Regions from separate parts of the Streptomyces sp. NPDC086554 genome, predicted to be linked through region 2. Evidence: riboswitches for the same ligand, from Rfam matches in the RefSeq annotation. Region 2 holds a riboswitch; the other holds the start of a gene.
What was found. Region 2 has a riboswitch for S-adenosylmethionine ahead of thrC (threonine synthase). Riboswitches for the same ligand answer to the same signal wherever they lie in the genome.
Positions count from the first base shown of each region.

Region 1 (3,401 bases), on a different contig from region 2:
CGCCGACCTCGTCGTCACCGCCGAGGGCGCCCTGGACCACCAGACGCCGCGCGGCAAGGTCCCCGCCGAGGTGGCAAGGCGCGCCAAGCGGTCGGGCCGTCCGGTGCTCGTCCTCGCGGGCACCATCGGCCAGGGCGCGCACCACGTACGGGCGGCGGGCGTGGACGCCTACAGCGCGATCCTGCCCGCCCCGGTCTCGCTCACCGAGGCGCTCGGCCGGGGCGGCGAGTTCCTCACCGATGCGACCGAGCGTGCCCTGCGGATGATCCAGATCGGCACCAGGCTGCCCTCGTCACGGCCTCAGGCGGTGGTGTCCGGCACACAACGCCCGTCCTCGGTGCGGTAGTTCCACCGCGCACCGTCCGCCACCAGCTCCTTGACGGCGCGCACGAAACGCTCGACATGCTCGTCGGGGGTGCCCGCGCCGAAGCTCACGCGGATCGCGTTCAGCGACTTCTCGCCGGGCGCGGCCTCGGGAGCACCGCACTCGCCCTGGGTCTGCGGGTCGCTGCCGAGCAGGGTGCGCACCAGCGGGTGGGCGCAGAAGAGACCGTCGCGTACGCCGATGCCGTACTCGGCGGAGAGCGCGGCCGCGAAGTGCGAGCTGTTCCAGCCCTCGACGACGAAGGAGATGACGCCGACGCGCGGGGCGTCGTCGCCGAAGAGCGAGAGCACCTTCACGGCGGGCACCTCGGCGAGGCCCTCGCGGACCTTGGCGATCAGGTGGTTCTCGCGGGCGACGAGCTCGTCGAAGCCCGCCTCGGTCAGCGCCTTGCAGGCGGAGGCGATCGAGTACACGCCGATGACGTTCGGCGAACCGGCCTCGTGCCGAGCGGCGGTGTCGTGCCACTCCACGTCCACACCGCCGTCCGTACGCCGCGCGACCTTCCGCGATGCACCGCCGCCGGCGAGGTAGGGCTCTGCCTCCTGCAGCCAGTCGGAGCGGCCCGCGAGGACGCCCGAGCCGAAGGGCGCGTACAGCTTGTGCCCGGAGAAGGCGACCCAGTCGACGTCCAACTCGCGTACGGAGACGGGGTGGTGGGGCGCGAGCTGCGCGGCGTCGAGGACGATACGGGCGCCGTGCGCGTGGGCGGCGGCGGCGAGTTCCTTCACCGGCCACAGCTCACCGGTGACGTTCGACGCGCCGGTCACGCAGACCAGGGCGGGCCCGTAGGGTTCGCGGTCGGCGAGGGCGCGCTCCAGGGTGGCGACGGCCTGGTCGGCGGTGCGCGGGGCGTTCAGGTACGTCACGCGGGCGTCGCGCCAGGGCAGCAGCGAGGCGTGGTGCTCGGTCTCGAAGACGAAGACCTGGCAGTCGGCGGGGAGCGCGGCGGCGAGCAGATTGAGCGAGTCGGTGGTCGAGCGCGTGAAGACGACCTGGTCGCCCTCGCGGCAGTCGAGGAACTCGGCGACGGTGACGCGGCTGCTCTCGAACAGGTCGGTGGAGAGCTGCGAGAGGTACCCGGCACCGCGGTGCACGCTGCCGTAGTACGGCGCGTACGCGGCCACGTCGTCCCACACCCGCTGCAGCGCGGGCGCGCTCGCCGCGTAGTCGAGCGCCGCGTAGGTCACCTCGCCACCGGTGACGAGCGGCACGGTGACGTCACGGCCGAGGACTGCGAGGGGGGCACAGACGGACGAGTCGGCGGCAATGGCGGAAACAGACATGGCGAACTCCCGTGGAAGGCAAGCGAGTTCACTGCATCGACGCCCGTGCGACACGCAGGGCGGTGCAGTGATGAAGAGAAAAAAAGGGGGGTGCGGAAAAGGGGCCGGAAGCCCTATCGCATTCGCTTGCTCACGAGACTGCTCCCTCGAGGACCAGGACCCCAGGGTTCGCAGGGGTCCGCGCTTGCCATACGCCTTGCTGCGTACGACCTGGTCTTCACCCGGGGCACCCCGCCACGGACGGAGGGTTGCCGGACAGCGAGCCGGGGCCTAATCGCTGTCACTCATGACCTGTTGAGCATCTTGCCACACGATCTTCGACGCGCAAGGCGCAGTCCAGAATCCGGACTGCGCCTTGCGTCACATGCGGGGCCTGCGTCAGCGGTTGCTGGCCGCCACCCAGCGCTCCAGGGATCGCTTCGCGGCTCCCGAGTCGATCGCCTGCGCCGCCCTGGCCATGCCGGCCCTGATCTGCGCCGCGAACGGCTCGTCGGTCGGGTCGAGGGCGACCAGGGCCGCCGCCGCGTTCAGCAGCACGGCGTCCCGCACGGGCCCCGTCTCGCCGTCGAGCAGCCGCAGCGCGACCTCCGCGTTGTACGAGGCGTCGGCGCCCCGCAGCGCCTCGACGGGCACCAGGTCGATGCCGACGTCCCGCGGGTCGAAGGCCTCCTCGCGCACCTGCCCGTCCCGCACCACCCAGACCCGCGACGTCGACGTCGTCGTCAGCTCGTCGAGGCCGTCGTCGCCGCGGAAGACGAGGGACGAGTTCCCGCGCTCGGCGAAGACCCCGGCCACGATGGGTGCCATCCGGGGGTCGGCGACGCCGACCGCCTGGGAGCGGACCTTGGCCGGGTTGGTGAGCGGGCCGAGGAGATTGAAGACGGTCCTGATCCCCAGCTGGCTGCGCGCCGCGCCCGCGTGCCGCAGCGCCGGGTGGAACTTCACCGCGAAGCAGAAGGTGATCCCGGCTTCCTCGGCGACCTCGACGACCCGGTGCAGCGGCAGCTCCAGGTTCACCCCGAGCTTCTCCAGTACGTCGGAGGAGCCCGAGGCGCTGGAGGCCGCGCGGTTGCCGTGCTTGACGACCTTGGCGCCCGCGCCGGCGATGACGATCGCGGACATCGTGGAGATGTTGACGGTCTTCGCGCCGTCGCCGCCGGTGCCGACGATGTCGACGGTCCGGCCCGGCACCTCGATCAGATTGGCGTGCGCGTACATGGCGCGTACCAGACCGGAGATCTCCTCGACCGTCTCGCCCTTGGCCCGCAGCGCCACCACGAAGCCGGCGATCTGCGCGTCGGTGGCCTCGCCCCGCATGATGCGGTCCATGGCCCAGGCGGTGTCGTCGGCGCTCTGGTCGCGCCCGGAGAGCAGTCCGTTCAGTACGTCGGGCCAGGAACGGCCCGCCGCGGTATTGCCTCCTGCGGGGGTCACAGCGCTCATCTGCCGCTCCTGAGTTCGTATAAATGGGCCAAGGACACCCTATCCAGGTCCGGGGACGGCAAAGAGCCCCGTCCGCGCAATGGACGGGGCTCTTGCCGTGGCGACCTTGTGGTCAGAGCTCTTCGAGCTCAGGGATCAGTGGTGGCCGTGGCCGCTCGTGATCTCCTTGTACTCCTCGACGGTGGGCTTGGGGATCTGGCTTTCCTCCCCGTAGTAGCCCTTCGAGAGCTTGGCCCGGAGCTTCTGCGAACCGGACACCTTGCGCTCGACACCGTTCTCGTCGACCGTCG
Region 1 is NZ_JBFBJK010000015.1:196,503-199,903, forward strand. It holds gene AB0O76_RS25320 (glycerate kinase) at 1-346, shown strand, start outside; gene AB0O76_RS25325 (aminotransferase class V-fold PLP-dependent enzyme) at 301-1,668, opposite strand; SAM riboswitch class IV at 1,844-1,960, opposite strand; gene trpD (anthranilate phosphoribosyltransferase) at 2,047-3,111, opposite strand; gene AB0O76_RS25335 (cytochrome bc complex cytochrome b subunit) at 3,247-3,401, opposite strand, start outside.
Region 1: another riboswitch for S-adenosylmethionine. It lies ahead of AB0O76_RS25325 (aminotransferase class V-fold PLP-dependent enzyme); the one in region 2 lies ahead of thrC (threonine synthase).

Region 2 (3,401 bases):
GCGTACTCCGCGATGTCGGCCATCGGCGGCCGCTCCTCCGTGTCCACGGAGTGGGTGCGCGGCGCGAATCCGTGCTCGCCCCGCTCGAACTGCGTGAGCTCGGGGCGTACGAGGTGCCCGCGGGCGAGCCGCACCTGTGCCGTCCGGTAGATCGCCGCCGCCATCCGGCCGAGCGCCTGCCCGTCCTGGTGACGGTGCTTGCGCACACCGACGTCGACCTGCGCGAGCGCATCGAGGCCCACCGTGTGCAGCGCGTCGACAAGGAGGCCGAGCTCCACTCCGTAACCGACGGGGAACGGCAGCCGCTCAAGCAGCGACCTGCGCGCCGCGTACTCGCCGCCGAGCGGCTGGACGAATCCGGCCAGCTGCGGCCAGTGCATGTTCAGCAGCGGGCGCGCCATCAGCTCGGTGACCCGGCCGCCCTGCCCTGCTGCCTCGCCCAGCGGGCGGTCGTACATCGCCTTCACGAAGTCCACGTCGGGCTCGGTCAGGAGCGGGCCCACGATGCCCGAGACGAAGTCCGCAGAGAACTCCTTCAGGTCCGCGTCGATGAAAGCGACGATGTCACCGCCGGTCACCAGGAGCGAACGCCAAAGCACCTCGCCCTTGCCGGGCACGGCCGGGATGCGGGGGAGGATCTCGTCCCGGTGCACGACCCGCGCGCCCGCGGCACGCGCGACCTCGGCCGTGCGGTCCGCCGAGCCCGAGTCGATCACCAGGAGCTCGTCGACGAGAGGCGCCTTCTCGACCAGCTCACGGCGGATCTCCGCGACGATCTCGCCGACCGTCTCCTCCTCGTCGAGCGCGGGCAGCACGACACTGACCGAGGCGCCGGACGCCTTCTTCGCCGCGGTCAGCCGGTCCAGCGGGCGGTCGGCGACGGACCAGGAACGCCTGCTCAGCCAGCGCTCGGCTTCTTCCAGCACGGTCAGGGTCCTCTCTATGTGATCCATCTCGCGGTTCGGACGACTATCTCAAGCGTCCAGGCCTTCGGTTACAGTCTTGAACAACGCGGATGACCATCGCATGTCGGGGGTCATCGCGTAACAAATGCACCGGGACCGCGAGCCCGGCGCCATACCGCTCATCCAGAGGGGCAGAGGGATACGGCCCGTTGAAGCCCCGGCAACCCTCCCGCCGACCGACGAGGTCACGGTGGGGAAGGTGCCAATTCCGTCTCGCGGCGAGATGCGCCGCGGGGAAGATGAGGAGAAAGGGCCTCGCCTCCATGGCTGCGCAGACTGTCGCAACGAACGACACCACCACCGCCACGAACTCCGTAGACCTCGGTCCCGCTTCGGGCCTCTCCTGCCGCGAATGCGGCGAGCTCTACGCCCTCGGCCCTATCTTCGCCTGTCAGGCCTGTTTCGGCCCGCTCGAGGTGGCCTACGACCTGCCGACCGGTGACCCCGAGGCGCTCCGCAAGCAGATCGAGTCCGGCCCCGCCAACATCTGGCGCTACGCGCCGCTGCTCCCCGTCCCCGCCGACGTGGCCGACAAGCCGAACCTGAACCCCGGCTGGACCCAGCTCGTCAAGGCCGACAACCTCGCCCGTGAACTCGGCGTCGAGCAGGGCAAGTTGTTCGTCAAGGACGACTCCGGCAACCCCACGCACTCCTTCAAGGACCGCGTCGTCGCGCAGGCGCTCGAGGCGGCGCGCGCCTTCGGGTTCACGACTCTTTCGTGCTCTTCGACGGGCAACCTCGCCGGTGCTGTCGGCGCCGCCGCCGCCCGCGCCGGCTTCCGCTCCTGCGTGTTCATCCCGCACGACCTGGAGCAGGGCAAGGTCGTCATGGCCGCGGTGTACGGCGGCGAGCTCGTCGGCATCGAGGGCAACTACGACGACGTGAACCGCTTCTGCTCCGAGCTCATCGGCGACCCGCTCGGCGAGGGCTGGGGCTTCGTCAACGTCAACCTGCGGCCGTACTACGGCGAGGGCTCCAAGACCCTCGCGTACGAGATCTGCGAGCAGCTGGGGTGGGTCCTTCCGGACCAGCTGGTCATCCCGATCGCTTCGGGCTCGCAGCTCACGAAGATCGACAAGGGTCTGAAGGAGCTGATCCGGCTCGGCCTCGTCGAGGACAAGCCTTACAAGATCTTCGGGGCGCAGGCGGAGGGGTGTTCGCCGGTTTCTGCCGCCTTCAAGGCCGGGCACGACGTCGTACGTCCCCAGAAGCCGAACACCATCGCCAAGTCGCTGGCCATCGGCAACCCGGCCGACGGGCCGTACGTCCTGGACATCGCGCGGCGTACGGGTGGTGCGGTGGAGGACGTCAACGACGAGCAGGTCGTCGACGCGATCAAGCTTCTCGCTCGCACGGAAGGGATCTTCGCGGAGACCGCCGGTGGTGTGACCGTGGGCGTTGCCAAGAAGCTGATCGAGGCCGGTCTCATCGACCCGTCCCTCACCACCGTTGTGCTCAACACCGGGGACGGCCTGAAGACCCTGGACGCCGTTGCCGAGACGTCCCAGGCCACCGCGACCATTCGGCCCAGCCTTGATGCGTTCCGCGACGCGGGGCTTGCAGGCTGAGCTTGTCCGCTTGTCTGCGGGGCCGTCGTGGCTGGTCGCGCAGTTCCCCGCGCCCCTTACGGGGCGCCTCCGCCCCCTGTATCAAGAGGTGAACCCCATGAGCGTCAACGTCCGCATCCCCACCATCCTTCGTACGTACACCGACGGTAAGGCCGAGGTCGCCGCCGAGGGGACGAATCTCTCCGAGGTGATCGCCGACCTGGAGAAGAACCACGCCGGCATCGCCGCCCGTGTCCTGGACGACCAGGGCAAGCTGCGCCGCTTCGTGAATGTGTACGTGAACGACGACGACGTCCGTTTCGAGCGGGGCCTTGAGACCGCCACTCCGGACGGCGCGGGCGTCTCGATCATTCCGGCCGTCGCCGGAGGCTGACCATCGAGCACAGTGCCGGCGGCTGATCCTTTACGCAAGCACCCTGTGTTATCTCAATTGCCCCCTCCGCGAGAGAAGTGGAGGGGGCAATTCCGTGTGGTTGAGCGCGGTACAGTTGGGAAACGAGCTTCTCCGTTTGTGCCGAGCGCATATACGAAGTCGGTCCGGGGCCGACAAGAAGTAGCCAAAGTGCACTGCCCATTTGAGCCGATCACGGCATTTGTCTGGCCCGACTTGCCCTGAACTCCGGCAAATTCTCCGCATATTTCCGATCGGGCGTGCCCGGAATTCTCGTCCGATTGACCTGTTGCAGACGGCAGTTGGACAGATACATTCAGCCGCGGTCGACGCGTTCCGGCGCACACCTCCACATCCCATTGGGGGGGTGAGGTCTGACCCGGGTCCGCGAAGTGCGGGCCCGTGCAAGGGCCAGTAATAGGGGAGTTAGGCATGGCTCAGGGCACCGTCAAGTGGTTCAACGCGGAGAAGGGGTAC
Region 2 is NZ_JBFBJK010000022.1:84,296-87,696, forward strand. It holds gene AB0O76_RS31705 (glucosyl-3-phosphoglycerate synthase) at 1-926, opposite strand, end outside; SAM riboswitch class I at 1,082-1,211, shown strand; gene thrC (threonine synthase) at 1,229-2,533, shown strand; gene AB0O76_RS31715 (MoaD/ThiS family protein) at 2,631-2,906, shown strand; gene AB0O76_RS31720 (cold-shock protein) at 3,357-3,401, shown strand, end outside.